2 regions of the Clostridium sp. CM041 genome follow, and region 2 is predicted to be linked to the other one. Evidence: riboswitches for the same ligand, from Rfam matches in the RefSeq annotation. Region 2 holds a riboswitch; the other holds the start of a gene.
The links. A riboswitch is a leader RNA that binds a small molecule or an ion and turns the genes downstream of it on or off. The one in region 2 is predicted to bind cobalamin.
Positions count from the first base shown of each region.

Region 1: it holds a riboswitch for cobalamin, as region 2 does, so the genes downstream of both, cobU (bifunctional adenosylcobinamide kinase/adenosylcobinamide-phosphate guanylyltransferase) here and ACWJJT_RS08615 (helix-turn-helix domain-containing protein) in region 2, are expected to answer to the same signal.

Region 1 covers NZ_CM143648.1:842,045-863,209, forward strand. Annotated here, with positions in the region: gene gltB (glutamate synthase large subunit) at 1-3,984, shown strand, start outside; gene ACWJJT_RS04075 (glutamate synthase subunit beta) at 4,048-5,484, shown strand; gene ACWJJT_RS04080 (hypothetical protein) at 5,839-6,204, opposite strand; gene ACWJJT_RS04085 (alpha-amylase family glycosyl hydrolase) at 6,338-8,392, opposite strand; gene ACWJJT_RS04090 (O-antigen ligase family protein) at 8,580-9,719, opposite strand; gene ACWJJT_RS04095 (heme ABC transporter ATP-binding protein) at 10,040-10,804, opposite strand; gene ACWJJT_RS04100 (FecCD family ABC transporter permease) at 10,805-11,857, opposite strand; gene ACWJJT_RS04105 (ABC transporter substrate-binding protein) at 11,874-12,821, opposite strand; gene cobU (bifunctional adenosylcobinamide kinase/adenosylcobinamide-phosphate guanylyltransferase) at 12,856-13,416, opposite strand; cobalamin riboswitch at 13,579-13,759, opposite strand; partial or broken gene ACWJJT_RS04115 (hypothetical protein) at 13,719-13,781, opposite strand; gene ACWJJT_RS04120 (penicillin-binding transpeptidase domain-containing protein) at 13,837-15,903, opposite strand; gene msrB (peptide-methionine (R)-S-oxide reductase MsrB) at 16,149-16,604, shown strand; gene ACWJJT_RS04130 (VCBS repeat-containing protein) at 16,651-17,367, opposite strand; gene ACWJJT_RS04135 (hypothetical protein) at 17,432-18,994, opposite strand; gene ACWJJT_RS04140 (ParB N-terminal domain-containing protein) at 19,151-19,699, opposite strand; gene ACWJJT_RS04145 (hypothetical protein) at 19,780-19,908, opposite strand; gene ACWJJT_RS04150 (LiaI-LiaF-like domain-containing protein) at 20,190-20,495, opposite strand; gene ACWJJT_RS04155 (hypothetical protein) at 20,488-21,018, opposite strand; gene ACWJJT_RS04160 (hypothetical protein) at 20,999-21,165, opposite strand, start outside.
Region 2 covers NZ_CM143648.1:1,838,964-1,842,896, forward strand. Annotated here, with positions in the region: gene ACWJJT_RS08610 (cob(I)yrinic acid a,c-diamide adenosyltransferase) at 1-521, opposite strand, end outside; gene ACWJJT_RS08615 (helix-turn-helix domain-containing protein) at 567-749, opposite strand; cobalamin riboswitch at 784-972, opposite strand; gene ACWJJT_RS08620 (energy-coupling factor ABC transporter substrate-binding protein) at 1,013-1,336, opposite strand; gene ACWJJT_RS08625 (energy-coupling factor ABC transporter permease) at 1,336-2,088, opposite strand; gene ACWJJT_RS08630 (energy-coupling factor ABC transporter ATP-binding protein) at 2,152-2,979, opposite strand; gene cbiQ (cobalt ECF transporter T component CbiQ) at 2,992-3,840, opposite strand.

The sequences.
Region 1 (21,165 bases), 990 kb from region 2:
ATAAGAAAAAGAGCAGAAAGAGAAGTAATCAAATTGGTTAATAGAAGCACAGAATATTTCTATATCTGCAGTCTTTCTAGCAGAACAATTGTTTACAAGGGCCTTTTACTTGCCGACCAAATAAAAGGATTTTACATTGATTTACAAGACATAAATTTTAAGAGTGCGATTTGCCTTGTTCATCAAAGATATAGTACAAACACCTTTCCAACTTGGGATTTAGCACAACCCTTTCGATATTTGGCTCATAATGGCGAAATAAATACAATTAGAGGAAATAGAAACTGGATGAATGCTCGCGAAGGAGTTTTAAAGTCCAAGGTGTATGGAAAGAACATAAAGAAATTATTCCCAATTATTAGCCCTAATGGTAGCGATTCAGCTTCCCTGGATAATATGTTAGAACTTTTAAAAATGGATGGAAGATCTCTACCTCATAGCATAATGATGTTGATTCCTGAAGTTTGGATGTCAAATAATGATATGGAAGATTATAAAAAATCTTTTTATGAGTATCATGGTTCGTTAATTGAACCTTGGGACGGTCCTGCTGTTGTTGCATTTACAGATGGTATTCGAATAGGTGCAACACTCGATAGAAATGGACTTAGGCCCGCAAGATATATAATAACAAAGGATGGCTTTGCTGTTCTTGCATCTGAAGCTGGAGTACTTAAGTTTAAACCAGAGAATATCAAAGAAAAAGGCAAGCTTCAACCAGGAAAGATGTTTTTGATTGATACAAATGAAGGCAGAATAATTGAAGATGAAGAAGTAAAAAAAACAGTTTGCACAAACAAGCCTTATGGTGAAATGATTTTAAAAAATAAGCTTTATCTAGAAGATTTTGATGCTGTAATTAATGACGTTAAAATAGACAAAGATATTTTAAAGGAAAGGCAACAAGCCTTTGGATATTCTCTAGAAGATTTAAGGATTATACTATCTCCTATGGCAAGAGATGGTAAGGAACCCATTGGCTCTATGGGAAATGATACACCACTGGCTGTATTATCTAATAGGCCTCAACTCTTATTTGCTTATTTCAAGCAACTTTTTGCTCAGGTTACCAATCCACCAATAGATCCAATTAGAGAAAAAATGGTAATGTCACTTATGAACTATTTGGGGTCTCAAGATAATGTTTTAAATCAAGATCTTACTGATAACCCATTTATAGAAATAAAGAGCCCTATCTTAACTAATTTAGAAGTAGCTAAGATTAAAAATTTAAAAGATAACGCTTTTAAAACTACAACAATTCCCATAACTTTTAAAGCAGATACTGGAATTGAAGGGTTTAAAGATGCCCTAGACAAGCTATGCAAAAGAACATCTGCAAGAATTGAAGAAGGCTATAATATTATCGTTCTTAGTGATAAATCAGTAGATTCTTATGATGCTGCAATCCCAAGCTTACTTGCATTATCTGCCGTTCAGCAGCACTTAACTCGCAAAAAGACCAGAACCTCTGTTTCTATTATAGTCGAAACAGGAGAAGCTAGAGAAACAATGCATTTTGCCTTATTAATTGGATATGGGGCAACAGGTGTTAATCCATATCTTGCATTTAAGTCTATTGATAATATTATAAATGATGGCGATATAGAAAATGTTTCTATAGAAAAAGCCCATGAAAACTATATACATGCAATATCACAAGGGCTTCTGAAAATATTATCAAAAATGGGAATTTCAACTATACAGAGTTATCATGGAGCACAAATTTTTGACGCAGTTGGCTTAAGTTCTGATTTACTGCAAAAATATTTTGGTGGAACTTCTTCTAGAATTGGTGGAATTGGTGTAGATACCGTAGCAAGAGAAGTATTAATTAGGCATAAAAATGCCTTCAACAAATTAAGAAAACCTATAGCTGAACTTGATGTTGGAGGGGCATATTCTTGGAGAAAAGGTGGAGAACACCACTTATTTAACCCGGATACAATCTTTAAACTTCAAGTTGCTACAAAATCAAATGATTATAATTTATATAAAGAATATGCAAAAGTGATAAATGAGCAGGACAAGAACTTATGTACAATTAGAGGATTATTTGAACTTAATTATGGGAACGGAATTCCAATAGAAAGTGTTGAACCAATTAGTGAAATAGTAAAACGCTTTTGCTCAGGTGCAATGTCCTTTGGGTCCATCAGCAAGGAAGCCCATGAAACTATGGCTATAGCTATGAATAGGCTTGGTGGGAAAAGCAACACTGGTGAAGGTGGAGAGGATGCCGAAAGATTCAAAGTTGATGAAAATGGTGATTTAAGAAGAAGTGCAATTAAACAAATAGCTTCCGGTAGATTTGGTGTAACTGCTGAATATCTTGTAAATGCAGACGAATTACAAATAAAAATAGCTCAAGGAGCAAAACCTGGTGAAGGTGGTCAACTCCCAGGCAAAAAAGTTGATGCAAATATAGCTAGGCTAAGGCATTCAACCCCTGGGATTGATTTAATTTCCCCACCACCTCATCACGATATATATTCTATTGAAGATTTAGCTCAGCTTATTCATGATCTAAAGAGTGTAAACCCTAGGGCCAGAATAAGTACAAAATTGGTTTCAGAGTTAGGTGTTGGAACCATAGCCGCCGGAGTTGTTAAGGCACATTCAGACGCTATAGTAATAAGTGGTCATGATGGAGGAACAGGTGCTTCCCCACTTTCCTCAATAAAACATGCGGGGCTACCTTGGGAGCTTGGACTTGCTGAAACCCAGCAGGTATTGCTTTTAAATAATTTAAGAAGCAGAGTAACCGTTCAAACTGATGGTCAGCTTAAAACAGGACGTGATGTTGTTATTGCAGCACTTCTTGGAGCAGAAGAATTTGGGTTTGCAACTACAGCTCTTGTAGTGCTCGGTTGTACTATGCTAAGAAATTGTCACTTGAATACTTGTGATATGGGCATAGCTACGCAAGATCCAGAACTTCGTAAGAATTTTAAGGGAAAACCTGAATACGTGGTGAATTTCTTTACATTTATTGCCAAGGAAATAAGAGAGCATATGGCGAGACTTGGTTTTAGAACTATGAATGAAATGATAGGTAGAGTAGATAAAATTAATCAGAAAAAGGCTATAGACCACTGGAAAGCAAAGGAACTAGATTTATCAAATATTCTATATAAACCTGATATGCCCAAAAGGATTAAGCGGTACTGTGTAATATCACAAGATCACGGGTTAGATACTTCTTTAGATTTCAAGCTTATTGAAATGGCAAAAACATCCCTAGAAAATGGAATGAAAAGCACCTCTAATTTAGAAATTGAAAATGTTAATCGTTCTGTTGGTGCAATGTTAAGTGGAAGAATTGCTATGAAATATGGCGCCGCTGGACTTCCTGACGATACAATAACATTAAATTTTGTTGGGGCAGCAGGTCAGAGTTTTGGAGCCTTTGGTGCTAATGGATTAACATTAAACTTAGTAGGAGATGCAAATGATTATGTTGGCAAAGGGTTATCAGGTGCTAAAATAATTGTAAAGACACCAGAAAATTGCAGTTTTATTCAAGACGAAAACTTCATCGCGGGTAATACAATTCTTTATGGAGCGACTTCTGGTAAGTTGTTTATAAACGGATTAGTAGGCGAACGCTTTGCAGTAAGAAATTCAGGAGCCCAGGCTGTAGTTGAAGGAATTGGAGACCACGGTTGTGAGTATATGACAGGTGGAATTGTAGTTATTATCGGAAGAACAGGAAGAAACTTTGCAGCCGGAATGAGCGGTGGTATAGCATACGTTATCGACGAAGATGAAACATTAAAATCAAACTGTAATATGGAAATGATAGAGGTAGAATTAATAACTTCACAACCAGATTTATTACAACTCCATTCGATAATAAAAGAACATTTTGAAGCAACTAACAGCCATAAAGCAAGTAAAATTCTAAATAACTGGAAAGAATACAAGTTAAAGTTCAAAAAAGTAATACCAACCGCTTACAAAGCAATATTAGAAGGTAAATAGAAGCTATAGAACTGTCTCTCTTTAGGGACGGTTCTCAGTTTTCAATTTTTGGAGGTGTTAAATTTGGGAAAATTGCATGGTTTCAAAGAATTCAAAAGAGAAACTGCAAATAAACGCCCTGTAAAAGATAGAATTAAGGACTCTAAAGAATTATTCATAGAATTTCCAGTTGAAAAACTGCGTCAGCAAGGTGCAAGATGCATGGAATGTGGTGTTCCTTTTTGTAACTGGAGTTGCCCTCTAGGAAACTTAATTCCAGATTGGAATGACATGGTATATAAAGACAAATGGGAAAAAGCATATAACAGATTAACCCTTACAAATAATTTCCCAGAGTTTACTGGCAGGATTTGTCCCGCCCCTTGTGAAGGTTCATGTACATTAGGAGTTAATGGAGACCCTGTTGCAATAAGGGAAATAGAATTAAATATTATAGAAAAAGCATTTTCAAAAGGATGGACAAACCTTTTAGAGCCTAGAGTTCGGACTGGTAAAAAGGTCGCTATTGTTGGTTCGGGTCCATCGGGCCTTGCGGCAGCTGATGAACTTAATTCTGTAGGCCATGATGTAACTGTTTTTGAAAGGGACGATGAAATAGGCGGGCTTTTAAGATATGGCATACCAGATTTTAAATTAGATAAAAGTATAGTTAAAAGAAGAGTGGATTTTATGATTGAGGCAGGAGTTAGCTTTAAAACTAATGTAAATGTCGGAGTTGATTATTCTGTAGACACTCTTTTATCTGAATTTGATGCAGTAGCTTTAACTGGTGGTAGTACAATTCCTAGAGATTTATTAGTTGAAGGCAGAGAATTAAAAGGTGTACATTTTGCTATGGATTATCTAAAACAACAAAATAGAAGGGTTTCAGGCAAAACAATAGAAGCTAGCGAAATAAATGCTAAAGGCAAAGTTGTACTGGTACTCGGAGGCGGAGATACTGGCTCAGATTGTATTGGAACTGCAATAAGGCAAGGAGCTAAGAGCGTATATCAATATGAAATTATGCCAAAGCCCCCTGTAGATAGAGACGACACAATGCCATGGCCTTCATACCCTAGAACACTAAAAACTACTACTTCTCATGAAGAAGGTTGCAACCGCGATTGGAATATTACTACAAGAAAATTCACTGGTGAAGATGGCAAAGTTACTACGCTCCATGCATCTAAAGTTGAGTGGACACGTAATGAAAAAGGCATGCAACAAATGAGTGAAATACCAGGTTCAGAATTTGAGCTCAAAGTTGACTTGGTTATTTTAGCTATGGGTTTCTTGCATCCACAACATGAAGGTATGCTTACGGACTTAGCTTTAGACTTTGATAACCGCGGAAACGTTATTGTAGATGATAATTATATGACTAATTTACAAGGCGTTTTTGCAGCTGGAGATATGAAAAAGGGCCAATCATTAGTTGTTTGGGCAATATATGAAGGTCGCGCAGTTACTAAAAATATTGACAAGTATTTAATGGGGGAAACTTCATTAAGGGGGTAAGAGCAAATAGTACAATCAGTATGAAATCTCTCCTGCGTGATTCGAAATAAGAGCTTGAAACGTGAAATTCCATCAAATAATTCTAATCTTTTGCCAATATAAATTTCTCTAACGCTCACATTCGGCTTACAGCCGGTTCCCTAGCCTTCCTTACAGGAGGCTCACGAGAATTTTATATTGCCAAAAGAAGAATTACTAAATGAATTTTCAATGTTTCTGCTCTTCTTATTTGAAGTCACTTTCGGAGAAAGTTCATACTATATAGTAATTAGCACATCATATGGTATGTATTTTAATAATATAAAAGATAAGCCGAAAGTTTAAACACAGCCTTCTGCTTATCTTTTATATTTTTCAGTCTTTAAGAAAATCCATAAATGTTGACTTAACTTTGTATCTTGCGAAAAATGTAAATAACGAGAAAGCCTCTCCAGTTTTATTTTCAACGTTAGCATAGGACGTAAAAGGTAATATAGATATAGCTGTATGTAAATATGCAGATGCCTCCATATAGTAAGATATTTTATCTTCCTCATCAACTTTACTGTACCCAATCCCAAAGCAACCTACAAGTTCATAAATGCAATGTATAAATACCTCATTTGCTTTTTTTCTTTGCATTTTTTGATTAATGAAAGTGTAAGTTCCAACAGAAAACTGATTATCAAAATATTCCAAAATGTCAATATAGAATATAAATGAGAATGAGTATATTTCCAATTATGTTTTAACAATACCTCTTCTATAAGCTACTTTCAAATCTTTCAAAATAAAAACACCTAGAAGAATTTCTTCTAGGTGTTTTTATTTTGTCATATATTACATATCATTACTTTTAGGAATTCATGATTTTCTACCCTTCCATTGCCGGGCAGGGGTCACTCATTTGAATAACTTTCTTTAGAACTAGCACAGTTCTACTAGGTGAATACACTATAATCCCAGGTTTATTCCCCTTATTTCGTAATGTTTTCGCGCTGTATATATAATCTGTTGCAATTCTGTGTTGGCCACCAAATATCGTTTCATCACTATTAAAGATAATCTTATATTCACCCATCTCGCCAGTAGGTAGTTCATATTCTGAGAAAGAAGCAGATGGATTAAAATTAAATAAAAATACTAATTCACCTTTTCTGAAAGCAATCATATTTTGCTTATCATCAGTCCAAAGATTTTGGAGGTCTGTTGCACTTAAAACATTATATCTTTTTAATAAAACTAACATTTCTTTATCAAAATTTGACAAATATTCATACTTAAGATCTTTATTTTCCATTAGACTCCATTGTCTTCTTGCGTAATTATAACTCCAATTATTACCTTCTCTTGGGAAGTCAATCCATTCCGGGTGACCAAATTCATTCCCCATGAAATTTAAATAGCCTTCACCAGCTAAAGTTATAGTAATAAATCTAATAAGTTTATGAAGTTCTACTGCTCTATTTATTATTAAATTATCATCACTTTTTAGCATGTGAGAATACATTTCCTTTCCACCTAAACGGAACATTAAGGTCTTGTCACCTACAAGTGCTTGATCATGTGATTCAGAATACCCTATATTCTTTTCCTTAGGCCGTCTATTAGTTAACTCGTGCCACAACTGACACATGCTCCATTTTTCATCTGGCAGTTCTTTTAACAATTTCACCCAAAGATCAGGCACTCCCATAGACAAACGATAATCGAAGCCAATGCCACCAAAATCAACTGGCAGACACATTCCAGGCATTCCGCTCATATCCTCTGCAATAGTTACTGCATTAGGTTTTACTTCTCTTACTAAGTCATTAGCAAATTGAAGGTAAGTAATTGCTTCTATATCCGTATCCATACTAAAGTATTTACTGTAATCCGAGAACACTACTCCAAGCCCTTGGTGGTGATATAACATCGATGACACACCATCAAATCGATAACCATCAAAATGGTATTCCTCTAGCCAAAACTTAATATTCGACAAAAGGAAATGAAGAACTTCTGGCTTCCCATAATTAAAAAGTTTTGTACCCCATGCTGGATGATTCCCCTTAACTCCAGTATGGAAGAATTGATAATCAGTTCCGTCAAACTCATTAATCCCCTCAGCTATATTCTTAATTGAATGAGAGTGTACTAAATCAAGTAATACCGCAATTCCCATAAGGTGGGCAGCATTAACTAATGCTTTAAGCTCTTCAGGGGTTCCAAACCAAGATGAAACAGCAAAAAAATTAGATACTTGATAACCAAAAGAGGCATAATATGGATGTTGCATTACCGCCATAAGCTGCACAGTATTATAACCAGCAGCCTTTATCCTTGGAAGAATATTTTCTGTAAACTCGCTAAAAGTACCCATTCCTTCTTTTTCCTGGGACATACCTACATGAGCCTCATATATAAACAATGGCAATTCGCTATCAACATGAAATTCACTATCCCGCCACTTAAATTCAAAGTCTGGTTGCCAAATTTGTCCTACAAAATCATTAGTAATAGGATCCTGCATCGTCCGCTTAATATAAAGAGGAATTCTATCTCTTGATACACCTTTAGCCACTACCCTTACCTTAACATAGGATAAATGTTTTAGGGCTTGTACCCCTGGCAAAAAAATCTCCCAATTTCCACTTTCTTTTCTTATCAATGGATGTGTTTGAGGATTCCAAGAGTTAAAATCGCCAATTAAATAAAGAGCATCAGCCATAGGGGCCCATTCTCTATAAACCCATCCCCCCTTAATTAAATGGAACCCGTAAAATAAGTCGCCACTCGCAAAAGAGTCAAAGCTTTTATTATTACCAAGTAATTCTTTTTTACAAGATGTATAACGGTCCACTCTAAACCTAATATCACTTTCAAACGGCTTGAGATATGGATCAATCTCTATTATTTTGATGTTTTTATTTTTATAATCCTCCATTTAAAAATTCCTTTCGTATTTGAAATTATTGCAAGCCAAAATATTTATTACTAATATATCTAATTCGACTAAATATTATCAATTCCTTTGTTCTTCAAATAAATAAATAAATAATAAACTCAAAAATAATATAACGACTTAAATTTAGTCTATTAATAATGAAATTATTATATCTATTATAATTTTCTCACTTGATATTATCTTGTTTTATAAGGGCGTTTATTATAGCTGAACTAGCTATAAATAATAACCCAGCTTGTGGTGCAATCATTGTAAAGTCAACCAGTCCATGCCCAATTATTACAGCTTGAATACCCGCCAGCATTGGAACTAATCTACAATTTTGTGCATGAAGTATCTTTAAATTTCGGAATAAATTAATTTTCATATAGGTATATATGAGAAGCCCAACAGCTCCAAGTGTTGTCATAATAGTAATCCAGATATTGTGACCGTGGTATAAGGTTGCATAATAATACCCTTTCATGAAGCTTTCTCCATGGTCAGTTATCCCCATAATACCCCAACCCGTAAAAGGCTTAAGTTTTATCATTTTTAAACATCCATCCCATATTCCAAAACGACTATTGAATGAGGTATCGAAATCATGTCCGGTTAAATTTTTAAGCATTTCTGGTGGTACAAAAGTAATTACAGCCGTAATTATAAATATTGTGATAAACAGCCATATATCTTTTTTATTACCTTTAAGTAGATAAAATATAAAAACGCCAAATAATAGCCCCATAAAAGCACCCCGCGATCCCGTTAAACACAATGCAATAACAAAGAGGATTGTCGCTGTCTCATAAAATAATTTTGCAGTTTTAGATTTAATGCTACAAAAATAGATACCTACAAGAATCATTATAGCAAACCAGTTCCCCGCTACATTAGGATTTCCAAAGGTGCTATATATTCTACCATTAACTGCTGGCTGAGCTGTGCTTTGAAGAAATCCACCCCAAATATTAAAATTAAAATACTCATATAACACTCTCTCAATAATTCCAAAAATTGCTGAGAAGAGAGAAAAAAACACTAAATGCATATATATCTTTTCCACCATATTTTCATTTTTACAATAATTTTGCAAAAAAATACTAACACATAGATATATAAAGAGAGCAAACGATGCAACAATTGATGTAAAACTATAATTTATAACTCCTACTATTAAAGACCAAATAAATAGTAAGCAAAGTCCTATATTCCAATAATTTTTATCTATCTTAATTTTTTTAAATAACACCATATATATCATATATAATAATGGTATTATGGTCGTATAAGGAGAAATGATTGTTAATAAAACTAAAATACCCATAATAAAGCCACCTTCATCTCTAGTAAATTTTTTCCGTAAGCATAATGATAAGTGCCCAAGAGAATACCTTATCATTTTGTAAACTGCAATTCCATTAAGTACTAATATTAACCTTGTCACCTCTTTCTATTATATACTAGCCTTGGTATTATTGTTTACTTTATTAAAAGGGTATATTATTATTCTACAACATATAAGCCCTAAAGCTACACCGACTAAAATATCTGTAGGATATCATTTTTATTATCCCCTTCCTCCATTATATCTCTTTTCCCATATTGTTTCAAAAAAATAAATGTAGCAAAGGATTACCCTTGCTACTAAAATGGCATAATAAAAGTTTTACCCGTTTTAGGATTTTTAGTTATATATACATCTAATCCGTAAACCTCTTTAATTATATCTTCTGTTAATACTTCCTCTGGAGTTCCATCTTTGTAAACTAAGCAATCATGCATTAGTATCATATGATTGCTATATGCAGCCGCTATGTTCAAATCATGTAGCACAGCAATTATTGTTATGTTTTTATTTTCATTTAATTGTTTTAATTGATTCATCATTTCAATTTGATGATGAATATCTAGGTGAGAAATAGGCTCATCTAAAAGAATTATTCCTGTTTCTTGGGCAATTGCTCTTGCCACTACCACTCGTTGTCTTTCTCCGCCACTTAATGCATTTATGCTTTTATTTCTAAGACTCCAAGTGTTTGTCATTTTCATAGCTTTTATAGCTATTTCCATATCTTTTTCACTTTCTGAGCAGAATCTAGAAATATGAGGCGTTCTTCCCATAAGAACTATATCTTGTACTGAAATATCGAATTCGATTTCTGTGCTTTGCGGTACCACTGCTATTTTCTTTGCTAAAAACTTTGATTTCATTTGGGCTAAGTCCTTTTCATCAATAAAAACTTTACCTTTTTCAGGTTGCAGTGATTTTGATAATATCCTTAGAAGGGTAGTTTTACCTGAACCATTTGGACCTAGAATAGTGTGAAATTTTCCTCTTTCTATGTTTATACTAATATCCTTTAATACTTCCTGTTCAAAGGAAAAACTTACGTTATTTATTTCTATCAATTACATCGCCTTCTTTTTTGTTCTATATAATAAATATATAAAAAATGGAACTCCAAAAATTGAAGTAATAATTCCAACTGGTATTTCTGATGGAGGCACTACTGCCCTTGCAAGCGTATCGCAAATTATTAAAAATATAGCTCCACCAAGCGCAGAAAATGGTATAACCACCCTATTATCTGGTCCAAAAATCATTCTAATAGAGTGCGGCACTATAAGGCCTACAAATCCGATTATTCCACTTACAGATACGACTGCTGCCACCATCAAAGTACTTATTAAAAGTATATACTTTTTTAATCCATTTACATCTACACCAAGACTTCTAGCACTCTCTTCTCCAAGAACCATAATATTCAGATCTCTTGAAAATGTAAAAATAAATAAAATTGAGGGAACTACTATTATAAACAGTAAAATTACCTCGTGATATCCAGCCGTTGAAAAACTTCCCATCGTCCACATAACTATTTTTTCAATATTATCTCTATTAAAGGTCATCATTAATGAAATAATGGATGATAATAAATAATTTATGGCAACACCCGATAGTAAAAGTGTGGTAACTGGAACTTTAGTACCGACTCTCGCAATATTATAAACCAAAAAAGTAGTTATTATAGCACCTACAAAAGCATTGAATGCCACCATGCTCATCCCTAAAAAATTGATTTCATTAAGAAAAACCATGGTTATAGTGGCCCCAAGTGCAGCCCCTGATGAAACTCCGAGAATAAATGGATCTGCCATTGGATTTTTGAAAATACCCTGAAAAGAAGTACCAACCACTGAAAGTGCTGCTCCTACTAAACAGGATAAAATGATTCTAGGAAGTCTTAACTTTACCAATATGATTGCAGATGTAGGATTAATTCCATCTAAGGATACACTGTTATTTAATATTGGAATTTTGCTTATAATAATTAGGGCTGTCTGTTTTAAAGAAATATCTGCTACCCCAAAATTTGTTGCTACAATCATTACAATTAGGAGTAAAAATACCCCTACTGCAAAAACTCGTCGATAATAACTCTTATTTTCTATAAACGTCATGGTTATTTAACCCCTTTTATTTGAAAAGTTCAGGATGAACTAATTTAGCAATTGCTTCAAGTCCTTCTGCAAGTCTCGGTCCCTGCCTAACAATAATGTTTTCATCAATCTCCAATAATTTGCCATTCTTAACTGCATTCAAATCTTTGTAACCATTGGTAGCTTCTATACCTTTTTTTGAATCATAGAGCTTTGAACAAATTAGCACATCAGGATTCTTTTCTACAAGCTTTTCTACACTGTAGTTCCAACCAACTACGTCGCCCGCAGCATTTTTTCCGCCAGCAATGTCTATCATACTACCTATAAATGTATCTTTTCCTGCTGTAAAATCACCACTCTTGCCAAATCCTGCTACATAGTACACTGTTGGCTTCTTAGCATCCTTAACCTTATCAGTTATTTCTGCAACTTTCCTTTTCATATCTGATACTATTGTCTGGGCTTCCCCACTAGCATTTACAACCTGACCAAGTTTTGACATTGTGTCATACACACCATTAAAATTTTCTTCACCACCAAGCGCTACAACCTTTATATTAAGAGCCTCTAATTTTTTAATAATAGCCTTATCAAAAAGAGCTGATACAATAACTACATCAGGTTTTAATTCAACAATTTTCTCTACACTTGGTTGCAATAAGTCACCAACAGATGTAACCTTAAGGGCCTGAGCTGGGTAATCATCGTAATCACTTCTACCAACTACACTGCTTCCTTTACCAAGTGCATATATTCCCTCTGTTATATTTGGTGCAATTGTAATAATTCTTTTAGGTTCTTTTTCAATGATGACCGTTCTATCATATGAGTCAACTACCTTTAGCGGATATACTACAGCGTTAGTTTCCTTTTTAGTAGTATTAAGCGACCCTTTATTCTCACCCTTGCTACCACACGCGCTAAATACAACACAAACAAAAACAGCTAAAACTAGACTTATTATACTTTTTCTTTTAAACATAAGTTACCTCCATAAATTTTAATTTCTTAATTACTTATTTAATTTTAATTGGAATACCACAAACCACCATATGAACTTCCTGAGCCCTTGATGCAATATACTGATTAACTCTACCCGCAATATCTCTAAAAACCCTTGCCATCTTGTATTCTGGTACAATTCCAGAGCCAATTTCGTTAGTTACAAGAATTATTGTTTTTAAGTTTTTTTCTGCTTCGTCAAGAAATACTGCTACCTCTTGTAAAATCCCTTTTTCCATTGCACTTATAGCTTGATTATTAAGATCATCGAAATTATCCCCCCCTTTTTCAAACATAAGATTTGTAGTCATTATTGTAATACAATCTAATAAAATCGTATCAAACTGCATTTCTTCGTTATAGAATACCTGTTTTAAATTCTTATAGCCTTCAAAAGTATACCAAGAAGCTGGTCTTCTTTCTTTATGTTTTTTTACCCTGTCCTTCATTTCATCATCAAACGGAATTGAAGTTGCAATATAAAGTACGTTGCCCTTCTCTTCTTTAGCTAGCTTCTCAGCATATGTACTTTTCCCACTCCTTGCGCCACCTGTTATAAGTATAATTTTTTTCATAGTGTGCTCCTTATTATTTTAATAATATACCCTTATATAAAAAAATCACCAAACAAAAAAACCACATCTCAAGGATGTGGAATAATGCAATTGAATTTTTCACATATTGGATAACCCAATATTATTGTTAAATTACGCATTTTTCATCCTCCCTCCGAAGACTAAAATTTCAAGCAATAGGCAGGTTTACTGGCTTTAGCATCATCTTACTCTCCAACCTTCTCAGTTTCCCAATGGTTCTTTGGATTTCATCCTCTAATACAGTAGCGGTGGGCTGCAGTGGTTTTATAATCACTTTCCCTTTTAACCCCTGTTACAGGGCACCTAAAACAATATTCAATTTTTATTAAGTTGACTATTTTTATTGTAACATCAAAAAAATATTAAAGCAATGTAAATCATTCTACCTACTTTCTAACGCTATTTCAGTGTTTTATTTAAGTAATATTCCATTACTCCTTTTACAATAGGTACCACATGGTGACTTCCACCTTTCTCTTTAACGTTTTCCATTAACATTGATACTACTATTTTATGATTAGCTGTATCCATACATATAAACCATCCATTTTCTTCTGCAGCTTTATCCTTGTCATCTTTCTTAAGTTCCGCTGTTCCAGTTTTACCCGCGAGAGCTTGCCCATCAACTTTTGCCGCATGACCTGTACCATTTGGGTTATCGATAACTCCAGTGAGACCATCTTTTACAAATTTTATATTATCCGCGGAAATTGCATTAGCTTTCCATACCTTAGCCTTTACCTTTTCATTCAAACTTTCTAAAGTTGGAGACATAATATTTCCATCATTAACAACTGCGCTATACGATAGTGCAAGGTGAAGTGGGCTCATAAGGACCTCCCCTTGACCATAACCAGTATCTGCTAATGCTACATCATTCTTAATGTTGTTACCATTGGCTACTTGTGAATTTGCTATTGGATAATCTATTGGAAGCTTTTGACCTATTCCAAAACTGTTGCATCCTTTTATAAATTCCTCTTTACCTATATTAAGAGCTGCCTTTGCGAAATATATGTTATCAGAGTATACAAATGCATCCTGTAAATTCACTGACTCTCTCGGTTCACCAACCCTAGTAACCTTATTGAGTCCCCATGATTTATCTGGTTGCCATTCGTTTCCCGGTATGTTAATAAGTTCACTAGGTTTTATCTTCCCTTGCTCTAACCCAACTGCAGCCGTTATCAGTTTAAATGTAGACCCTGGAGAATATACAGCCTTAAATCTATTTTTAAATGGATCCCCTGCTTTTTCCCATTCTGCCTTTTGGGTATTAGAAACATAAGTAGTAATTGCATTTGAATCATATGACGGCGAGCTTACTAAAGCCAATACCTCTCCAGTTTTTGGATTTATTGCTGCACTGGCTCCCGGCTCTTTATTCATCCCTTCATATATTTTCTTCTGTAGTTCACTATCTACTGATAATGTTATATTTTCACCTGCTTTTGATTCTTTTTTAAGAATTACAACCTTATTATTATTATTATTTTGTTTTGATATATATATTGTTGCCCCATTTTCACCCTTAAGCTTGTCTTCATAAACCTGTTCAAGACCTGCCTTTCCTATTAAACTAAATGAGTTATACCCTTTACTAGAATTCTTTTGTAGTTCTTCCGCAGTTATCGGCTTTATGTATCCTATAAGCGACCCCAAAGCTTCCCCACCTGGATATACTCTACCTTTAGGCTTGTTCTGGATTACGCCGTCAAGCTTCATAACTCCATCTATTTTTACTTTTTCACTACGCAATATGTTAATAATCGGTATAAATTGATCAGAATTTTCATTATCCTTTAGTTTGTTTTCTATAACTGAAGCATCAATATCTAGTATCTTAGCCATCTGCGATATATTAGCATCCTTATTTTTAATAAATGTAATAGGTTTTATTCCAATCGTAACAATTAAATCATTTATTGCAAGTGGTTTTTTATTCCTATCATAAATTTCTCCGCGTATAGCCACTTCTGGCTCTATCCTAACCTTATCTCCCGCTTCCATACTAGGAAATATCATTTTCTCATTCCAAACCAATGTCCACTGATTTTTGTTGTTAATTTCTTCCTTCACCATAGTTGCCTGGTAGCCTGGCATTTCTAATTGCCCTGCTGCAGTATCCATAACTATAGAAAATGGTATATTTATAGCTTTTTTATTTCCTTCCTTAATTTTATCTTCATTCTCCACATTAATAGATATACTTTTAGCCTCTATTCCACTATAAATAGCATTGTATTTGTCTACAAATTCCTTTTCAGTTATTGTTTCCTTAGTTTTAACTGAAAGCATGCTATACATTGTTTTGAAATCCTGCTTTACCCACTTATTCTTATATGTATCAAATGTTTTTGTTGCACTATCTACTTTTGTAAAAAAATTAAACATAAATACTGCCATTACTATTAATATAATCCCTATCGTTGTAAAAAGAATTACTTTTAAATTTTTTTTCGACATTTTATTACCACCCCTTACTTATTATAACACTTGAACAGTATAATTAAATAGTGCGATTTTTAAAAGTTTATTCTTTTACATATTAACCAAATATATTAAAAATAAATTATATTAACTAGAGAATTAATACCCTCAGGATACTATTTTCAAAACATCTTTACCCCTGTTGCTTATAATGTATTTAGTATATAATAACTATTAATTGGTGCAATAAATATTATACTCATTATTAAGGAGGCATTATTATGGATAATAAAGTTTATACTAAAAAAAGTAAAGAAGAACTAAAGAAGATCTTAACTCCAATTCAGTTTGAAGTAAGTCAGGAAAGCAGCACAGAAAAATCTTTTGAAAATGAATTTTGGAATAATAAAGAAGAAGGCATTTATGTAGATATTAATAGTGGAGAGCCCTTATTTACATCTCTTGATAAATTTGATTCAGGTTGTGGGTGGCCTAGTTTTACAAAGCCTGTTGAGGATGCTAACGTTAAAGAAAATAAGGATGCAACCCATGGTATGATGAGAACTGAAGTAAGGAGCAAATATGGTGACAGTCATTTAGGACATTTATTCAACGATGGTCCGATTTCCCAGGGTGGATTAAGATATTGCATAAATAGTGCTTCACTAAAATTTATACCAATTCATAAGCTCTGCGATGAAGGGTATGGAGATTACTTAGAATTATTCAAAAAATAAGGAGAGCGTTTCTCGCTCTCCTCCAAAACTGTCGTTACAAGTATACCTATACTTGTAATCCATTAATAGCTACTTGCTGATTATCCAAAGCAAATATCTTATCTTTCCATTTTAAAGTATTTAAAACATATCCTAAGGAGTCTGCATGGTATCTTCCAGCTATTTTTTGATAACCCAATAGCTCATATACTTTATCTGAATCAAAATCCACAGGATATAAGCCGCTTATAGGATCAACGAATCCGTTGATTGGATTCTTTAGCTTTCCGTTTTCGTCGTATATTTCATTTAAATAATCGGCGTCCTTGTTGGATATATCTATAATGTATTTTTGATTATTTTTCTTACTGATAACTTCAACCTTGTAATCGTCTTTATAAGTAACCTCGTATTTATATTGCTCATTATATACATTAAAGTCAAATAGTAATTTTGCTTCATTGTTAATAAACGAATAAATGTAATAGTACATTATTCCACCACTACCACCTGTTGCAATACTTATTAAAATATCCTCTACACCATCTCCTGTAAAATCCCCCAAAAATAGTGTAGGATTGTATCCTGCATTTTCACTAAGTGGTATACTAGCAAACCCACCTGTTATTCCATCTTGAATTACAAGGTTGATACTTTGAATATATGGACTATCTGGTGTCTTTATACCTGTTAAGTACACAGCATCTGTTATTCCATCACCATTTACATCTCCACTTGCATAACTAACAATGCTCGGATTTATCCTATTATATCTATTATACATAACTGCTCCTTTGCATTATAAGATTTATAAAATATCTTATGAGCCAAGCAATAAATTGTTCCATCTATTGATTTTTATATGCCTTATAATTGGGCGAATCTTCGCCAACTAGTTTATCTAATTTCCAATTATATCCCTTGTCAGCATCGTAAACAAGAAAATATAGTGCTACAAAAGAAACGTTTTTGTTTTCATTCTTTTTATCATCTTTATAAGTAATACTTCCATAAACATATTTTATATTATCTAATCCCTTTTTAGACAATATTTCATTAGATTTAAAGGTCTTCGCTTCTTCCGTTGTTATTTTATGGTTATTAGACCACCAGAAAAGAAGATTACTCCCCTCAATTTCAGCATTTGTAATAGAGGGTACTATTACCTCTGTAGAGACATTGTTTGTTGTCCCACTATTAACGGTAGTTTTTGACCTATTTAAAAAAGATATATTGGCGAAAGATATTGAGAAAGTATAATTAGTTGATAATTCCAACTTTATTTCTCCTACTATACTTTCCCTATTCGCAGTAACAATTAATGTTCCATTTTGTACATCAAACTTTTTATCAGATATATTAATGTTTTTAGTAAATCTATCATTTATAGCAAACTCTTTACCACCAAAAAAACTTGAATAGGATACTGTTTCTCCCACTCCTTGTTCTTTTATAGTTTCAATAACCTTTTCATCAGAAAAAGTTGGTGATAAGACTAATTTAGAGCCTTCTGCGCTGTTTTCTTCAATGGTATCAATTCTCCAAGTTTCATTATCAAAAATAAGCTTACACTTTATCTTTCCTGTAGAAACCAGAAGTCCACTGTCTATAGAAGCTGTCACCAAAATTTCTTCTTTTTTGTTTTCTAAATCCGGTGTTCTTGAAACCATGCCAAGATTTGTAACATCTTGCCCACCTAATGCTTTTGGTATATCTGCAATATTAATACTTAATTTTTTTAATCCAGCCCAAAACTTCTTTTCATTCATACCTACCAACGGTTTCAATGAATTAACGCTCTCAACTATAATTTTAGGGCTAATCTTCCATTGATTTTTTCCTTCATCATTATATACTAGAGCCAAAGAAGTCTTTGCCTCAATAGCGCCATTGTTTAAAGTTAAATCTACTTTTATGTCATCCTTGCCCTTATATGTATTCCTACTATTTATCTTAAAGCTTTTCATATCATTTTTGCTTATTTTTATTACTGTTCCTTTAGGAAGAGTTACTACTTTTCCTAGCAAGTCGTCTTTTATTTTCACTTCATCCACTGGTTTAACAATAAAAACTGTGTATGCAAAGACTGCGACCGAGGTAACAACTAATAATGATATTATAGGTATAATTACTTTCTTATGCACAAATGTTTTTTTTAAATAAGCAAAAAACTTATCCCTTTTATCCTTTTTTATATTTTCCTCAGTTATTGCAGGCATCGCTATCGTCTCCTGATGTTTTTCCTCTTTTTTGTCCACACCAACTGTCTTTTCTTTATCCCTGTTATTATTTTTATTAGTAAGCTGTTCATCTTCTAAATCTATTTTTTCTTCTATTTTCTCTCCACAATATGGGCAAAATTTTAATCCATTAATATTAGTAAATTCATTCTTACAGCTGTTGCAAACCATTTTCTCCCTCCAAACATTTATATAAAATAAACAATATGTTGTATTTAATATATTATAGCCTGTTTGCATACTATGTTCAAACATATTCACATCACTGACTGTAGATAATATTAAAAACTAATATAAATAGCAAAATAAAAAAATAATTTTGACTTACTAATTTTCTTCATATGAAACTGGCACGTTATTTATTCCAAGTTCTTGCGCTGCTGCATATTGATCATGGCCCGATACAATTACAAAGCTTCCTTTTTTAATAACAATAGGTTTGTTAAACTTTTTATTATTCTTCATATAATTTATTGCTTTGTTTTTTGAACGTTTTATCGACAAATCTTCATTTTCATTTACTAACTTTGAAATATCCATTATTTCGTCTGTTCCAATTGGCATTTCGTAATTTAAATCTATTTGACCATTCGCATCTTTTAACAGATTGAATATTTTAATTGATGATGCTTCAACTGAAATAAAAGGGGTTCCCTTGCTATTTACGCACGCTTTTAATTCACCTTTAATTACAAAATAATTTACATCCTTCATACCTATTACTGCATCTCTCCAATAATCTTTTTTGACAATTACTCTATAAATTGAACTCATATCATCATAAGTTCCTATTTTAAATAATAAATTAACATCTCCATTCTCTAACCTATTTGTTTTTACAGGCAATCCCTTAATTATAATCTCACTCTTATTCATATTTAAACTCTCCTTTTAATTGTACATATTTTAGCTCTTGAATTCCAAAAATAAAACACCTAGAAAGCTCATATCCCTTTCTAGGTGTTTTTAACTATATTATAATTTAACTTCATATTAGTTTTCACGCAAGTAAATTTACCTATGACTATGTTAGACGTTTTTAGATATTTTTTAACTGCAAAAATATTTTCATTATAAGCTAACACAGACTTCACCCCATTCATAAATTTAAAAATTTTATTTGTAAATCTTAACTATTATTTATCACTATTCTTACCTATATATTTATTATATCATTGTATGCATAAAGTTACAATTCAAACCCTACAATTGCAGGAAATAGCATACTTTTGGGCTTTGAACTATTTTTTGGTACAAATTATTTGCCACTTACTTAACGAAACTTTCCAGTACTTAAATATATTAAAGTACTGGTATTCCCAACTTAAATCATCTCCTGCAAAGCTAGACCTCTTCTGAAATGTCGTTAAAATACAGTTCTAAACTGTTCAATATGAGTTATTGTATACTCCATACACCCCATACCCATGGCAAAGAATGATACCATTATTATCAGTATTATTGCGCCGAAATCGTATTTCATTATTTCTTCTTTGTTTATTAAATAGGCTACAATAATTTCAATTCCTAGTAGAACTAAAACTAGGGGCCACATTGATGCTATAAGTGAATATTTAATACTTGGATTTATTAATCGTAGTAAAAACATTATTCCAAATATAACTAAAACTATTCCGGTAGTAAAGGTTCCTACTCTACGTCCCTTAATCATTCATATCACACTCTTTTTTCTTACCTATAATAAGCTTTGCACCCACAACAATTATTACAATACCTATTATTATCTGAGGGGCCATTCTTGTTACATCATTAATAAGATTATATAGTTCGCCCGACATATTCATACGTCCAAGTAAGGTGTTTATGATGTTATTCCATATTAAATAAATGCCTAGAAACACTAGTAATATCCCTGCAATCAAGCTGTGTTTCTTAAACATTCCTTTATCTATTTTCACTAATTCATCAAGAGAAAATAAATAATTATCCTCTAAAAGTAAAAACTCCTCATCCGTTGAATAACGTTTATTCATACAATCGAAAAACGAATAAAACCAAATCAATGGTAAAACGAATAGTAGTGGCCCTATCGAAAGCCAGCTAGAAAGAAATATTAAAAAGAAGAATGCTGCCATAAGTGATAAACCCATCTTCATAAATCCCATATACATGTGACCTGCACCAGGTAACATTGAAAAACTAAAGGTTAAAAATTTACTTTTTTCCTTTTTCATTATTAAAAACCTCCAAGTTAATTATTTTTTGCGAGAAATTATTGAGACTTTCATTAATTGCGTTTATAGTACTTAAACTCATAGGGGTTACCTCCAGTGTTTCACTTTTAGCATTGGCCACAAAATTTAATGGATTTGAAAAAACAA
Region 2 (3,933 bases):
CTAGATGGTATTCCTTCGTTAAAATAATGTTTAATATCCTTCATCTCAGTTACAAGGTTTGCTTTATCTATTATAGCTTTAGGTACGTCTCTCCCTGTTAAAATCAATTCTATATTACCAGGTTTATTCTCCATTAATTCTAGTAGTTGTTCTTCACTTATTAGTTGATTGTTCAATGCTCCCATTACCTCATCCATGATAAGTATGTCGCATTTTTCTTCTTTTAATGCTTCCCTACAAAATTCATATCCCTTTTGTACCTCTTCTTTTAATTCATTTTTTTCCTCTGCATTTAATGTCCAAAAAAAACCTCTTTTTTTCTCAAACCTAAATATATTAAAAAAGGGAGCCAGTTTTTTTGCACTTTCAATCTCACCAGTTTTACTTCCCTTCAAAAATTGTACCATAAATACAGTATATCCATTTCCTGCTGCACGTACGGCTAATCCTACAGCTGCAGTCGTTTTCCCCTTGCCATTCCCCGTATAAATTTCAACATATCCGTTTTTTAATTTCCCCATTATATTCATTTCTCCTTTTATTATCATATGCATACATATGCTTTATTATCTCAGGGTTATCTTATATTTTTTTATTTTATATTGCAAATCTTGTCTTGAAATACTTAATTCTCTTGATGTTTTGCTAACATTGTTTTCGTTTTTATTCAGTGTTTTTTCAATAATCCCCTTTTCAATATCAGCCATATAGCTAACCAACTCGAACCTCTTTTCTACATTTACCACCATATTTTGAAAACACCTCCCTATCTCTCGTAGAGTTAACTGTGTATAATTATAGAAAGGTATTCTGGCTTAAGTCTCATTGCCCTTAAAACCTTCCCAGTTTCCCAGTGATATTTTTTATAAGGACTCCTCTTTTACAGCGGCGGGACCGCGCAGGATTTCCACCTGTCTTCCCTTTTAAACTAAAGCAATTAATACTTTAATTACCCATAATTATAATATTAAATCAATAAATGATACTTTCATCCCAATTATATGAAAAAGCATTATTCAGTTTTATTCCCCTGATTTTCTTTTTTAGTTCTCTCTACGAATCTTCCCAGGAAAAAGAATAGAACACCAACTCCTATACCTGTCTGTAGACAAAAGAGTAAACTCTCAATTTCCCCTGGTAATTCTCCACCAACCCAAGTTTCCATAACCGGTTCAAACCAAGGCTTATACTCAGTACCTGTAATCTCGGAAACTACTTTACTTCCTGCATCATCTGAGCCACCAAATTCAGCACCCTTTAATGCGAATAATGGTATAATGGCAATTAGTGCAGCAATAATTAATAAAATGAAAACCTTTTTTTTCGTCTTTACCATTAATTTTCGCCTCCCTTTAGGAATCCAAGTTCTGTTAATTCGGATTTTGCATATGTTTCAAGACCCATAATGATGACAACGGTCAGAATACCCTCGATAATTGCCAGTGGAAGCTGTGTCGGTGCAAATACTGCAAGGAACTTGACTACAGATGCTGCGATACCGCCGTTCGCAGACGGATATGCAAGTGCAAGTTCAAAACTTGTTACACAATAGGTTAATAAGTCACCGATTGATGCTGCCAGAAAAATACCTACATATTTATTGACTTTGAGCTTCTGGCATAATTTGTAGATTACATAAGTAACAAGCGGTCCTGCAATAGCCATAGAAAACGTATTAGCACCAAGAGTGGTCAGTCCGCCATGAGCAAGCAAAATTGACTGAAAAAGTAGTACAATAATCCCCAGGATGCTGACTGCCATTGGTCCGAATAGGATTGCACCAAGTCCGGTACCAGTCATATGTGAGCAACTTCCTGTTACTGACGGAATCTTTAAAGATGAAAGCACAAAAATGAATGCACCTGACATAGCAAGAATAGTGATGGATTTACGGTTCTTAGCCAATGTTTTCTTAATTGATAAGTAACCTGCTACTAAGAATGGAACGCATATAACACCCCATATAATACAGAATTTTGGTGGAAGGTATCCTTCCATGATGTGCATTGCATTTGCTACCGGGGCTACCCCGAAAATTAATGCGAAAGCAATCGCAATAAAGATAATTTTCTTTTCTTTCTGATTCATTTTTTTCCTCCTCTATTGTTTTAAATTTATATTAATCTAAGCTGAAACGCCTAGAAAACCCAACTATCTTTCAAGCATTTCCTTGAATTCTTGCGTACTTTTCGGATAGGCACTAGTATCTTCCAGCAGATGTTTTTCTACAAGCAATTCATATATCTCAAGCACTGTTGGCTGTTTTAAATTTGCCTGTTTTAAAATTTCTGTGTTTTGGAAAATTTCTAAAGGTGTTCCATCTGCGATAATTTTCCCTTCACAGAATACAAGGACTCGCTCCGCCCATCGATATGCGAAATCTACATCATGGGTGGAAATGAGCATTGTCTTGCCCTCCGAACCAAGCTTGGCCAAAACTTCTTCTAGTATCAATGCATTTAAAGGATCCAATGATGCAGTCGGTTCATCAAAGATAATGATTTCTGATTTCATAGCAATGATGCCCGCAATGGTGACTCGCTTCTTTTCACCGCCACTCAAATAGTGTGGCGGACGATCCTTGAAATCTGATATGTTCATGTATGCCAGTGCTTCCTCGACTCGCTTGAGTACTTCCTCTTTTGGAAGCTTTAAATTCATTGGCCCGAATCCAACTTCAGCCCTAACTGTAGATGCGATTATTTGATTGTCCGCATCTTGAAAAACAATCCCGATATTTTTTCGAAGTCCTTTTAAATTCTTCTTATTAACGACAGTACCCCGGTAAATTATTTTTCCCTGTTCAGGTGTAAATACACCGTTTATGTTTAAGAAAAATGTAGATTTTCCGGATCCATTAGAACCAATAACAGCGATTTTCTCACCTTCATAGATATCCACACTTACGCCGTCCAATGCAGACTTGCCATTTCCGTAGACGTAGTATAGATCTTCGACCTTCAATATTGATTTCCCCATAATAGCTCCTTTCTATCTTGTAACGCCCCATATCAGAATCAAAAAAATTATAAATGTTACCGCAGAGGCAATCTGTATTGTCTCTACCTTTTTATCTTCCTCCAAAAATATAAGATCGCCATCATAGCATCTGGCCTCCATTGCATCATAATAATCGTTTGCCTTTTTAAGCGAAATAACCAGCATATTGCTTGCAATGCTTCCAAATGTATAGCAGGAAGTCTTAAAATCACAGTAACCCTGACGGGATTCTGCGGAATTTTTCATTTTAGTATAGACATCCATTAAAATGAAAATATAACGGTAAATGAGGTTCATCAGCTCTACAATTAGCTTTGGAACATGTGCCTTTCGAAGCACATATATAATCTCTGAGGACGGAGTTGACAGTGTCATCATTTGTAGGGCACTTATAGCTGCAAAAACTTTCAGAATCAAAAACGCCACTTCCTTAAGCTTTGCCTGAGAAGTAAACACATAGCAGAAGCCAAGATACAGGTTATACTGCCCCATTGGCTGCTTTGAAAAATCAATAGCAATTGTAAAAGTGCCAAGGAGGATAAAGATGATTGGAATCGCCAGTATTGACAAGTATTCGTTTACTGGAAGCTCTCCTTTTACAATGGTCAGATAGCCCATTGCAATAATGACCACAACGGATACATAGGGATTTTCCAATACAATGCAAAGAATCAGTATCACAACAGAAAGAGATACTTTAAAAGTAGCATTCCAGTGTCTGATTTTAGAGGTATAAGCATAAAAATCAATTGAAAACCCTTCGCCGTGTTTATGTCCGGTTCCATGGTGATGATTATGTGTCCCATCCCCTTTTTTCCATTTGAAGAAAAAGCCCACCATTAGAAAAATGGCACATAAAATAATAATTTTTCCCATTTCACATCTCCTTTGAATTTTCACCCCATGGCAGCATTCTGGGAGATTTTAGAATAA